3 regions of the Salinivibrio sp. AR647 genome follow, and region 2 is predicted to be linked to each of the others. Evidence: predicted binding sites of a transcription regulator. Region 2 holds the regulator's gene; each other region holds the start of a gene.
The links. Region 2 encodes CRP, which controls carbon source genes, mostly activating them, when cyclic AMP is high. Its sites were predicted from a motif close to TGTGANNNNNNTCACA; they were not measured.
Positions count from the first base shown of each region.

Region 1: the regulator CRP is predicted to act here: its motif matches at 2,613-2,628, upstream of BZG76_RS03220 (NupC/NupG family nucleoside CNT transporter).
Region 3: the regulator CRP is predicted to act here: its motif matches at 1,805-1,820, upstream of BZG76_RS09220 (NupC/NupG family nucleoside CNT transporter).

Region 1 covers NZ_MUFE01000002.1:144,710-148,977, reverse strand. The annotation lists gene BZG76_RS03230 (BCCT family transporter) at 1-97, opposite strand, end outside; gene BZG76_RS03225 (BCCT family transporter) at 451-2,064, opposite strand; gene BZG76_RS03220 (NupC/NupG family nucleoside CNT transporter) at 2,699-3,922, shown strand; gene yjjG (pyrimidine 5'-nucleotidase) at 4,045-4,268, shown strand, end outside.
Region 2 covers NZ_MUFE01000009.1:140,203-144,470, reverse strand. The annotation lists gene BZG76_RS12185 (hydrolase) at 1-700, shown strand, start outside; gene BZG76_RS12180 (YheU family protein) at 848-1,066, shown strand; gene BZG76_RS12175 (phosphoribulokinase) at 1,123-1,992, shown strand; gene crp (cAMP-activated global transcriptional regulator CRP) at 2,242-2,874, shown strand; gene BZG76_RS12165 (DUF1338 domain-containing protein) at 2,993-3,784, opposite strand; gene astD (succinylglutamate-semialdehyde dehydrogenase) at 3,795-4,268, opposite strand, start outside.
Region 3 covers NZ_MUFE01000006.1:119,173-123,440, forward strand. The annotation lists gene BZG76_RS09215 (NRAMP family divalent metal transporter) at 177-1,454, opposite strand; gene BZG76_RS09220 (NupC/NupG family nucleoside CNT transporter) at 2,036-3,244, shown strand; tRNA gene BZG76_RS09225 (tRNA-Ser) at 3,425-3,515, shown strand; gene BZG76_RS15305 (hypothetical protein) at 3,954-4,268, shown strand, end outside.

The DNA.
Region 1 (4,268 bases), on a different contig from region 2:
TATCAAAGCCAAACGGGCCAAACTTGAGGGCAACGTTGTCCTGACCGACCTGATAATCGGTGTCGATCGGGTTCACCTTCCCGTCTGGTGTCATCATATCTTCATGGCTTTTATCGCTCACACGTAAACTCCTTACTCCGTCTACTCGGCAACCTGTCATTATTGCTAAACGCTGCCTGGACGACACTCGATATCGAGGTAAACGTCAGCACGCAAAAAGAAGCAATGACAGAAAAGTCAGCAAGAATATCACACAAGATGAATAGGTGAATAAAGGGCTGGCGAGCTTGGTCAATATTTAACCACTTCATAACGCTCCGTCTCGAGAGACGAACATTAGCGGCAAAGGAGGGCTGAAAAAGAGGGCAATAAAACAGCGCTAATAAAAAAGAGGCAACGCATGGTGCGCTGCCTCTTTCATCATTGACTAGATTAACGCTATTTCGCTAACTAGCCTCGCGGCTCTGACATCAAGCCTTTAAACAAGGAGACCGTCGCGACCAACAGCACAATCGTGAATGGGAAACCGGTTGATACCGCCATCGCTTGCAGGGCAACCAAGCCACCGCCAAGGATCAGCGCAACCGCAACCAAGCCCTCGAAAGACGCCCAGAAAACACGCTGTGGTACAGGCACATTCACTTTACCGCCCGCTGAAATGGTATCAATAACCAATGAGCCCGAGTCAGACGAGGTCACAAAGAATACCATAACCAGGATAATCCCGATAAACGAGGTGATTGATGCCAACGGCAAGTCATCCAACATCGCAAACAGCTTGAGTGAAAGCTCCGCATCAGCAACAGCGGTATAGCCTTCATTAACGAACTGACCAATCGCCGTGCCACCAAAGGCGGTCATCCAAAGCACACAGGCCGCTGAAGGGATGATAAGCACACAGGTGATAAATTCACGCACAGTACGACCGCGTGAAACACGCGCAATAAACATACCCACAAATGGGGACCAAGAAATCCACCATGCCCAATAGAAGGAAGTCCAGCCTTGGGTAAAGTTCGCATCTTCACGGCCAAATGGCATAGACAGCGCAGGCAGATTTTGTAGATATGCCCCTAGGTTTCCAAAGAAGCCGGTTAAGATGGCAATCGTTGGACCCACGGCAATAACAAAGATTAGCAGCAACAGTGCCAAAATCATGTTGATTTCAGACAGGCGTTTGACCCCTTTGTCTACCCCTGCAACAACCGAAAGGATCGCCGCGCCCGTAATACCCATCACCAGCATGACTTCGGTGGTATTACCCAGGGGCGTGTCAAACAGATAGTGCAGACCGGCGGATGCTTGTGATGCCCCCAAGCCTAGCGAGGTGGCAAGACCAAACAAGGTCGCAATGATCGCGAGAATGTCAATCACGTGCCCTGTCCAACCCCAAACACGTTCACCGAACAGTGGGTAGAACACAGAACGCATGGTCAAAGGCAAGCCTTTGTTATACGCAAACAGTGCCAAGCCTAGAGCCAATACCGCGTAAATCGCCCATGGGTGTAAACCCCAGTGGAAAATAGTCGCAGACATACCTAGGCGACGAGCAGCTTCAGTATCCCCGGCTGCCGCCCCCAAAGGCGCCCAGTCAGTGCGAAGACCGTCAGCACCGGTTGCCGTTCCACCTAACGCGGTTTGGAAGTGCGTCAATGGTTCAGACACGCCATAGAACATCAAGCCAATGCCCATACCGGCCGCAAAAAGCATCGCGAACCAGCCCGCATAGCCGTAATCCGGTTTGGCCTCAGTACCACCCAATCGGACTTTACCCAGTGGTGACACAACCAGCACTAGACAAGCAACAACAAAAATATTACCTGCAGAAAGGAAGAACCAGTCTAGATTTGAGGTTAGCCATCCACGCAAATCCCCAAAAACAGGACCGATTTGGTTTTGAAATGCCAAGGTGACAAAAATGAAGGCCAAAATCGACAGCCCGGAAATCATAAATACTCGGTTATGAATATCAAAACCAAACGGGCCGAGTTTCAGCGCTACGTTATCCTGACCGACCTGATAGTCAGTATCGATCGGGTTAACCTTCCCGTCTGGTGTCATCATATCTTCATGGCTTTTATCGCTCACGAGTTAACTCCTTAGTCCGTTTATTCGGAAGCCTGTGAGTGTTGGTAGCGAGCTCATTATTTATTGATGTTTAAGCCATCTTTAACATCAATAAAAGATCAGTCATCACCACACAGTCGGCTACATTAACACATCTCGAAAATTTTTTAATTAGGGGCCTAACTAAATGTTCATTTTGTGACCACCTACTAAGAAAAAATCAGCCCGAATCCCGCGTCCTTACTCGCTCAGCGAGTTATTTGAACTCTTTATTTCAGAACTATAAATAATCGTGTCGCTAAGGAAATAGCACTATCCTTGGCCTATTCGAATCATAGCCAGGTTTTATTCTAGATGCCCATGAAAAATAGACACAGTCACCATCAACACTTTTGATGCAACGCAATCTTCACTCACAATGCTGATAGGAAGAACCCGTCTCGACACCTTTTATAACCAAGATGTCACGCATCATTTACGAGCTACAACACACCTTTTATCAATATAGACACAAGTGCAATTAAATGAACACAAAGAGGGCAAAAAGTGACTCTTGTCACATTATTAAAATCGCGTACAATACCGCCGCAATCGTTTTCCATCCTAAGTTTAACGTTTGCGGAGCAACATCATGCAGTTTGGCATTGGCCTTTTGGGGATTAGTGTCCTCTTCCTTATCGCGGTTGTCTTTTCGGAAAATCGCTCCGCGATTAATTGGCGCACAGTGGGAGGTGCGTTCCTAATACAAATCGTCTTTGCTGGCTTTATCATCTCTGTTCCGCTTGGTCAGCGTATTCTAGCTAACGCATCAGAAGCCGTGTCGGCGATTATTAGTTTTGGCGATATTGGCGCTGAATTTCTGTTTGGTGATCTGGCTAAGTTTAAACTTGGTTTTATTTTCGCTTTTAATGTACTTCCCACCATCGTTTTTTTCTCTGCACTGATCGCTGTGCTTTACCACATTGGGGTCATGACTTGGATCATTCGCCTCATTGGTGGCTTATTGCGCCGCGTACTTGGCACTTCTCGCACTGAGTCCATGTCTGCCACGGCCAATATCTTTGTTGGCTCCGTTGAAGCGCCGTTGGTTGTAAAACCTTTTCTTTCTACCATGACTCGCTCCGAGCTGTTTGCTGTTATGGTAGGCGGGCTCGCCTCAGTCGCCGGCGGCACCATGGTGGGTTACGCAGGCTTGGGGGTAGAGATGAAATACCTGATCGCGGCTGCGTTTATGTCGGCACCTGCTGGGTTAATGATGGCCAAAATAATGGTACCGCAGACCGAATCCCCCATGAATCATGCTCAACACCAAGCGCTCGAAGACGATCAAGATAAACCAGTGAATGTGATTGATGCTGGCACGCAAGGCGCCTTGAGTGGCTTACAAATTGCGATGGCCGTGGGGGCCAGCTTACTCGCCGTGATCAGTATGATTGCGCTGATTAATGGTGGGTTAGGGAAACTGGGGCCTATTTTAAACTTGCCGCAACTAAGCCTTGAGTGGCTATTCGGCTACCTATTTGCACCAGTGGCTTGGCTGATTGGCATTCCCTGGCAAGAGGCGATGACAGCAGGCACATTGATTGGTAAGAAAATTGCTGTGAATGAATTTGTGGCGTTTGCGGATTTTATGAACCTAAAAGAAGCGCTCTCTCCCCATAGCCAAGCCATTGTTACGTTTGCGTTATGTGGCTTTGCCAACCTCACCTCAATAGCAATGTTAATGGGTGGCTTGGGCGGCATTGTCCCAGAGCGCCGCGGTGATATCGCCAAATTAGGCATGCGCGCCATTCTTGCCGCAACCTTAGCCAACCTCATGAGTGCCACCTTGGCAGGGCTATACCTCTCCCTTTAATAGCAACATTACTTTGTGTTTTCGTTATTTATCACCATGGACGGTGAGTCGCTTGTGGAGGCTCGCTAGCAAACCTCTGGGTCTGTTACACTCTTTCACTTTACATTAAGAGAGTTAAATCGATGCGATATCCTTGGGTGCTTTTTGATGCGGATGAAACCCTGTTTCACTTCGATGCGTTTGCGGGACTACAACGTATGTTTTCGCGCTACAATGTCAATTTTGACCATCACGCGTTTGCGGAATACTCAGAGCTAAACAAGCCTTTGTGGGTACAATATCAAGATGGTGAAATTGATGCTCATACGCTACAAACCGAGCGTTTTACGCGTTGGGGAGAGCGTCT
Region 2 (4,268 bases):
GATGCATTTTCGCGGTTGCAGTGGCCGTCTTAATCGCGCGCCGCGGACTTATCATTCCGGCGAAACGGAGGACGCTCGGGCATTTTTGACCTATTTACGCCAGACCTACCCGAACAATGAGATTGCCGCTGTGGGAGTCTCTTTGGGAGGAAACATGTTGGTGCGCTACCTGGCCGACTATCAGCATGATCCGATTGTCAGTTGTAGTTGTGCTATTTCTCCCCCGCTCGATTTAGCGGCGTGCTCGACCCGTATTCAACAAGGGTTTTCCCGTGTTTATCAAGCGTATTTGCTACGGTCGATGCGACAAACCTTATCGGAAAAACTTACCCGACACCAAAAAGTGGGTCGGTGGCATGCTGGGGAGCGGCCAAAGATTAAAACTCTGTTCGAGTTTGATCAAACGGTCACCGCACCGCTGCATGGCTTTGACGATGCTCAACACTACTATCAAAGCTGTAGTGGTTTATCTGTCCTTGACGCTATTACGGTCCCACTTGCGATTATCCATGCGAAAGACGATCCCTTTATGACCGACGCAGTAATCCCAACCTCGCCTCTGCCCGCGAATATTGACTATCAACTGAGCGAGCATGGTGGGCATGTTGGTTTTGTTACCGGCAGTTGGCGCCAGCCACAGTTCTGGCTGGAGCAGTCGGTGCCTCACTGGTTAGCCTCACGCCTTTGCTCGTCCCGTTAAAAAGGGACGCCACGCAAAGCAAAAAAGACCGACGCACATTGATCTACTGCATTGTGTTGAATGATTGGGTAAAATGCGAGCTGATTCACAATATCAGCATCAAGCACCCTAACGTCTCAGCCATAAATCAACAAAAGGTGATGTAGTATGATGGTTCCTTGGCAATCGGTCCCTGAGGAAACACTGACTCGTTTAATCGAGCACTTTGTGTTACGGGAAGGAACCGATTATGGTGAGCAGGAAGTCAGCTTTGCACAAAAAGTGGCGGATGTTCGCCAACAACTGCAATCCGGCGACGCCGTGATTGTGTATTCTGAGTTGCACGAGACAGTGGATATTCGTCGTAAGGAAGCACTCAGATCTTAGCATCGCTGTACGCAATAAACAGCGATACACATTCAGACTGAATGACAGGGCGCGTCATGTCGGCTAAACATCCAATCATCGCGGTCACCGGCTCTTCAGGAGCAGGGACCACCACCACGTCCGAAGCATTCCGTAAGATGTTCCAGATGATGAACATCAAAGCGGCGTGGCTAGAAGGGGACAGTTTCCATCGCTTTACGCGACCGGAAATGGACGTCGAGATCCGTAAAGCACGTGAGCAAGGACGGCACATTAGTTACTTTGGCCCCACCGCCAATGATTTTCCGCGATTAGAGCAGTTTTTCCGTGAGTACGGTGAACTCGGCACAGGCAAATATCGCCGCTACTTGCATACCTTTGATGAAGCGGTGCCCTACAATCAAATGCCAGGGACCTTCACACCATGGCAGGATTTACCCGACAATACCAACGTACTATTTTACGAAGGCTTGCACGGCGGTGTGGTTGATGGTGAGGTCAATGTCTCCCAACATGTCGACCTATTGATTGGTATGGTCCCGATCGTCAACCTTGAGTGGATTCAGAAATTTGTCCGCGATACCCGCGATAGGGGCCACTCACGCGAAGCGGTCACCGACTCAATTGTGCGGTCGATGGACGATTATTTGCATTATATTACGCCGCAATTCTCACGCACTCACATTAACTTTCAACGGGTGCCGACGGTCGATACCTCCAACCCACTGAACGCCAAAGGCATTCCTTCGTTGGATGAGAGCTTTGTGGTGATCCGCTTTCGAGGGATGAAAAACGTCGACTTTCCTTATCTGCTGCAAATGATCACGGGGTCTTTTATGTCACGGCATAATACACTCGTCGTGCCAGGCGGTAAGATGGGCTTTGCGATGGAACTTATCATCCGTCCATTGATTCAGCAGCTAATCGAAAAAGGCAAGATTGGCTAGGGCGTAGCGCATCTATCGTGTATTACTTCTCAAGCCGTGATCTTAGCCACGTTTTTGCCAGGTTTTTAGGCGGTTGGCCTAGATCAAAATCAAGAAATTGCTAACAAAAAAAGATACACTCTTGTTAACATACAGTGAGCTTGTAGCCCGCGCCCAGACTTCGTATTCTGTGCATAGATCTGGTGGGTTACCCCTCAGACAAAGATAGGACGTTGTTGCCGGGCAACACATGCAGAGGAAATAAGTTATATGGTTCCAGGAAAACCTCAAACAGACCCTACACTCGAGTGGTTCCTTTCACATTGTCACATCCACAAGTATCCGTCTAAAAGCACGCTGATTCATGCAGGCGAAAAAGCGGAGACCTTGTATTACATCGTGAAAGGGTCTGTCGCCGTTCTAATCAAAGATGAAGAAGGCAAGGAAATGATCCTGTCTTATCTTAACCAAGGTGATTTTATCGGTGAGCTAGGCCTTTTCGAAGATGATCAGGAGCGTACCGCTTGGGTTCGGGCTAAGTCTCCTTGTGAAGTGGCAGAAATCTCATTCAAAAAGTTCCGCCAACTGATCCAGGTTAACCCTGATATATTAATGCGTTTGTCCTCACAAATGGCGCGCCGTTTGCAAGTGACCAGCCAAAAAGTGGGGGATCTTGCCTTCCTGGACGTCACGGGCCGTATTGCGCAAACCTTGTTGAATTTAGCGAAGCAACCCGATGCCATGACGCACCCTGATGGCATGCAAATTAAGATCACACGTCAAGAAATTGGCCAAATCGTTGGGTGTTCGCGTGAAACCGTGGGGCGTATTCTTAAAATGCTGGAAGAGCAAAATCTTATTTCAGCCCATGGTAAAACCATCGTGGTATACGGTACCCGCTAATCACAGCGCTCTCTGTATTCCCAACCGACGCCCTGGCGTCGGTTTTTCTTTTTAAAACAAAAAAAAGGAAGAGCGAACTCTTCCTTAACTGTGTATGCCTCGTTATATCAGCTATTTATTAGTGCGTGCTCTCAAAAATTTTATCCGCTGAAGCGGCAACAAATCCCTGGTACAACTCACCGTTGGGCAACACATAACGCTTAGCAAACTCATAAAACCCACCTGGAATGGTTTGCGTGCCATCAGAGAAAACAACAGCGACACGGTCAGCCATGGTGGAGGATTGCTCCAGATAAACGGATGCGTCCCCTTTTACTTCACCACCCGCTTCGTTAATTGCAAAGCCATTGTCTCGCAGCTTTTGATTAACCGATTGGCAATGATCATGAGCCTTTAACTGATTGACACTCACCGTGAAATGATTCGCACCATAACCGTGCGCGGCTACCCAGGACGCGTATTCACTCTCCTCAGCAAGCGCTTGATAGGTGGCGCTATCGATGTCCCAAAGCCGCCCCTGATGAAGAAAATCGCTCCCTGTTAGTGACGACGCATCGACTTGTGCCACCAGCTTGTGAACAATGGCTTGCAGCGCAGGCGAGCATTGCTCGACCATCAATTCACTGATAAACACTTTCGGCATCAAAGGATCGGGGTGCTCGAAATGGCAGGCATTGAGCTTTTTCGCTTCAAAGGTATAGTCCCCTTTTTGCTGATAGCCTAGCGCCAGGAAGGGGCGCGCCAAGACCTCAAGCCCAACCTTGGGCAAACCAAATGTCCGCAAGGCAATATGATCATTGATTAAAGGCTGCCCTTCTTCGAGCAAGGCATGTACCTGATGTGCCGATGGGCAAAGACGGTTAATATAGTCTTGCCATAATTTATCGAATAACGCTTGGCCACTGTCCATGTTGGTCTCCTTAATCTTGTTGAGTCGGAATACCGGGGGCGAACGTCTCAGGCAGTACCACCTGCTCCCCTTCCATTGATGCCATGGGATAAGCGCAATAATCGGCGGCATAGTAAGCGCTTGGACGTAAATTACCCGACGCACCTGGCCCGCCAAATGGCGCATCACCGCTTGCCCCTGTCAACTGACGATTACGATTCACAATCCCTGCGCGAATATGATCGAGGAAGTATTGCCATTCGCCCTCGTCTTCACTGATAAGGCCTGCCGACAAACCATAGCGGGTATCATTCGCCTTCGTGATCGCATCAGCCATATCCTGATAGCGCTGCACTTGTAGTAGCGGACCGAAATACTCTTCGTCGGGTAACGCTTGAATGCCACTCACATCTAAAATCCCTGGAGAAATCACCGCATCGTGTAAATGCTCGCACTCTATGACGGGGGTTGCTCCCAGATCGATCAATTTTTGTTGTGTGGCCAA
Region 3 (4,268 bases), on a different contig from region 2:
TTTATATACGACAGTTATGCGGGCAGTCGTTCACTTTTTCAAGCTGCCCACGTCCTTAATCTAAACCACGACTGGCTTTTATAGGGTTAATAATACCTTATCCGCGCCTAACACCGATGGTGAAGTTGTAAAGGGATGTTAACCCAGCCCTTAAAGCGCGAACAAGGTAAAGTTTTTTACATCAACCACTTCCACCAGACGAACACGGCCAAGAAACCAAACAAATAGACCAGCCCGGTGATTGCCAATGCGCGCATCGCCTTGCTCATGGTCACTTCGGGTGGTAAACGGTGCTTGGTCACCAAAATATAGTTCAATAGCGCGAAAAAGGGCGTGGTGACAAATGCCGCGACCATGGCAAAATCAAGCATGGTCAGCAGCGCCCCAGTCCAAAATGCTACGATAGCCAGTGCCAACACAGCGATCAGTACCATCCAGCCTTGTGTAACTGCGGGTTTTGCTTCTGCTTCTGTTTGCTCGCGTAATAACCGTTGCGATTCGGACACCACCCGCGCATAGCCATCGATTACCGTGATGGTGCTGCCGAAGATACAGAAAAAGGCGACCACCGCAATCAAATAACGTGACCACTCGCCAATGGTGGCGGCATACAAACTCACCAATTGATGAGAAAAGCCAATACCGGATTGTTTCAGTTCCACCCCGCTGCCGTGCAGAAGCAGGGCACCCAGTGATAAGAACACAATCGCCAATAGCGCGGTGCCAATGTAGCCGACGTTAAAATCAAACAGCGCCGCTTGGGCATTGATTGGCTCAGATTGCGCTTTGCGCTTGAGCCACACCGACGTAATACTAGAAATTTCAATCGGGGCGGGCATCCAACCCATGGTGACCACGATAAAGCCAATCGCTGCTACGGACCAAATCGACGGCGCATTAAAACTAGGCTCGACCGCGACTGGGTTACCGACCGCAACTGTAACCGCGACCAAAGTGGCGCAAGTTAGCGTTGCCATGATTACTTTAGCAAGCAGATCCAATGCCTTGTAGTGGCCAGCAATTAATATCACCAGGCAAGTGATCACAATAATGGTCGACAACACCGTTAGTGACAGATCAAACGGCACAAAATAGCTTAATAAGCTGGCGCTAAATAAGGTCAAGGCAGCGGTGTTAATAACACCAGACACGGCACTCAGTGCAACAAACAGCCACAAGTAAGGGCGGCCTAAGCGCGCATAGCCTTCTACCAGCGTTTCGCCAGTGCCTGCGGTATATTGTACGCCTGCTCGAAAAAAGGGGTATTTAAATAAGTTAACGAGCAGGATCAATGCTGCGAGTTGCCAGCCATAAATAGCACCGGCTTTGGTAGACGCAACAAGGTGAGATCCGCCTACTGCCGCCGCGGCCATCATTATCCCTGGCCCTAAAGCGCGTAGGCGTTGCATCACCGACAAGCTGGGCGCTGTCTGGTGCGAAGAGACGGTTTGCATGGTTGTTTCCTTTATAATAATTGCGTTGTTGTGTTTGCTTAATTTTATGATTTAACGCTATTGCTTTTATATTTTACGCGTAAGGCCGATTTTTATCGTTTTTCCTTCAGTGTTTGTGTCAATAGCTACCCATGAATAGCATATGAGTTAAACGTGTCAACCAGTCTTGCCATATTTATTCAGCATAGGCGTCACGCTGGGTGCGAATGACCAACACCGCTAACCTGACATAAATATAAAGCGATAAACATCCGACCATTGTCTGAGAGAGCAGACAGCGCCGGAAAAGATCTTAGCAGGGTGCAATCAGGGCTGAATAAGTGTGATCTAAGATCAAATTCTGCTGGAAATGAGACTCCAATCACAATAGAATGCTCGCCCAACATGCGCTCTTTGCTCAGTGATAGGCAAAGAGTGGCTGTGTCGCGATTCGCGGCTGAAGAAAAAGCGTCCAAGGTAGGGCCCACCTTCACCGAACCCGCGGTACGATGTAACGCATGATGGAACCTCTTGCCTCCCCGGCAGCGTGTCGTACTCATCCGTACCGCAAGTGCAATACAACACGGCAAGGTAATCTATTTATGCAACTCCTCTATAGTGCGGCAGGTCTCGTCGCTCTGGTTCTGTGCGCGTGCGCATTTTCCACTAACCGTAAAGCCATCAATTGGCGTACCGTGCTCGGCGCGTTTGGTTTGCAAGCCGGTTTCGCGGCGTTAGTGCTCTATATCCCCTTTGGGCAAGCCATGCTGGGCTCAATGAGCAATGGCGCGGCTAAGTTGTTATCGTTCGCCAACGAAGGCATCGAATTTGTATTTGGTCCGCTGGCCAATGATGGATTTATCTTCGCTGTTAAAGTTTTGCCGTTAATCATTTTTATCAGTGCGCTGATTTCTCTCCTTTATCATCTCGGCATTATGCAGTGGGTTATTAAATTGCTCGGCGGGGGCATACAGCGATTACTCGGCACCAGTCGAGCTGAATCGCTGGTAGCCACCAGTAACATCTTTCTTTCTCAGGGCGAATCTCCTTTGGTGGTTCGCCCTTTTCTTAGCAAAATGACTCGCTCAGAGCTATTTGCGGTGATGGTCGGCGGTATGGCCTCGGTGGCCGGTAGTGTGCTTGGCGGTTATGCCGCGATGGGTGTAGATTTAAAATACCTGATTGCGGCGAGCTTTATGGCGGCACCGGGTGGGCTATTGATGGCCAAAATCATCGTCCCAGAGACCGAAACACCGGCCGAGCAAAGCCAGGTTGAGATCAGCGATAGCGACCAAGCAAACGCGATTGATGCATTGGCTAGCGGTGCGATGAACGGCATGAAAGTCGCGGTTGCGGTCGGCACCATGCTGGTGGCCTTTATCAGTGTGATTGCGATGCTAAACGCCGGGCTGAGTAGTTTAGGGGAGCTGGTCGACATTGACGGCTTAAGCCTAGAAATGTTGTTTGGTTACCTGTTCTCTCCCCTGGCGCTGCTTACCGGTGTACCCGTGCATGAAGTGTTTGATGTCGGCAACCTCTTGGGACAGAAGATTGCGCTTAATGAGTTTGTCGCCTTCTTATCCTTTGCCGATATTAAAGCCAACCTGTCGGTGCAAAGCCAGGTGATTGTGACTTTTGCCTTGTGTGGCTTTGCCAATATCGGCTCGATTGCCATTCAACTTGGCTCGATTGGTGCCATGGTGCCAGAGCGCCGCAAAGATGTGGCAAGCTTAGGCGTGCGTGCGGTGATTGCTGCCACCTTTGCCAACCTAATGAGTGCGGCATTGGCGGGTATTTTTATCGCGCTATAAACATTGCGCGGTAACGAGACTCGGTTAAAGTATCTCAGTAAAAGCAGGGCGATTGGCGGCAAGCTAATCGCCTTTTGCTAACATATTCGCCAAGCTGATCACAGCTTGAGCGAACAGACAAGAAGCGGTAAATAAAGGGTTTACAAGCCACAGCGAACCCAATAATATATGCCGCGTTCCGGAGAGATGGCTGAGTGGTTGAAAGCACCGGTCTTGAAAACCGGCAAGGGTTAATAGCCCTTCTAGGGTTCAAATCCCTATCTCTCCGCCACATATAGAAAAGCCGCTGCCCAGTCAGCGGCTTTTTTGCGTTTATCCCCCCACAAACTCCCAAACCCTGACCGCGCCAACATTTTAGACCCCTTTGCCTAAACACACTGCCCAGCATCTGATAACCTAGCCCGCAAAAAATCGCCCTGTAAGGCCTTTTGGACGCCGCTAACCAGAGGGCGGTAGCGTGGGGGCAGCCGAGCCTATCACTTCGTTCCCACGCTCCTGCGTGGTAACGCGTTATGGGTTAGGTGGTACTGTTTCGGGATAATGTGAACGCTTCAACCATGATAGGCGGCATGCACACTTTCGCAGACGAGTTGATTGCTTCAAGGATTAAAAGTATGTTTAATAACAGAAAGTTACATAAAAAACCGTATAACGGCTTTGACAAATCGAGCGCGCGCACTAATACAATGTTAGAACTATGATCGAGCGTATGACTGAGCAAGGTACTCTCTGCCATATCCATCGGCCCAAAGATTCCGGCCAAGTTGGCTTCGTATTTATCTGCCCCGGCCGCTTTGAGGAGAGAGAAGGACGGCCTTGTGCTGGCCAGACGGGAAGGGTGCTGGACGACGGATTGTGTCACCTCGTACAAATGCGAGGCGACCTTTTTACTTCTCGAAATCGGTACGATTACCTGATCACAAATGCATGGCCACAAGTCGAATATAAGAAAAGTACAAACAGGTCGGTGCCAAATTGTATTGAAGTTACGTCGAAACAGAACATTCAGCGGTTGTTTTCTGAA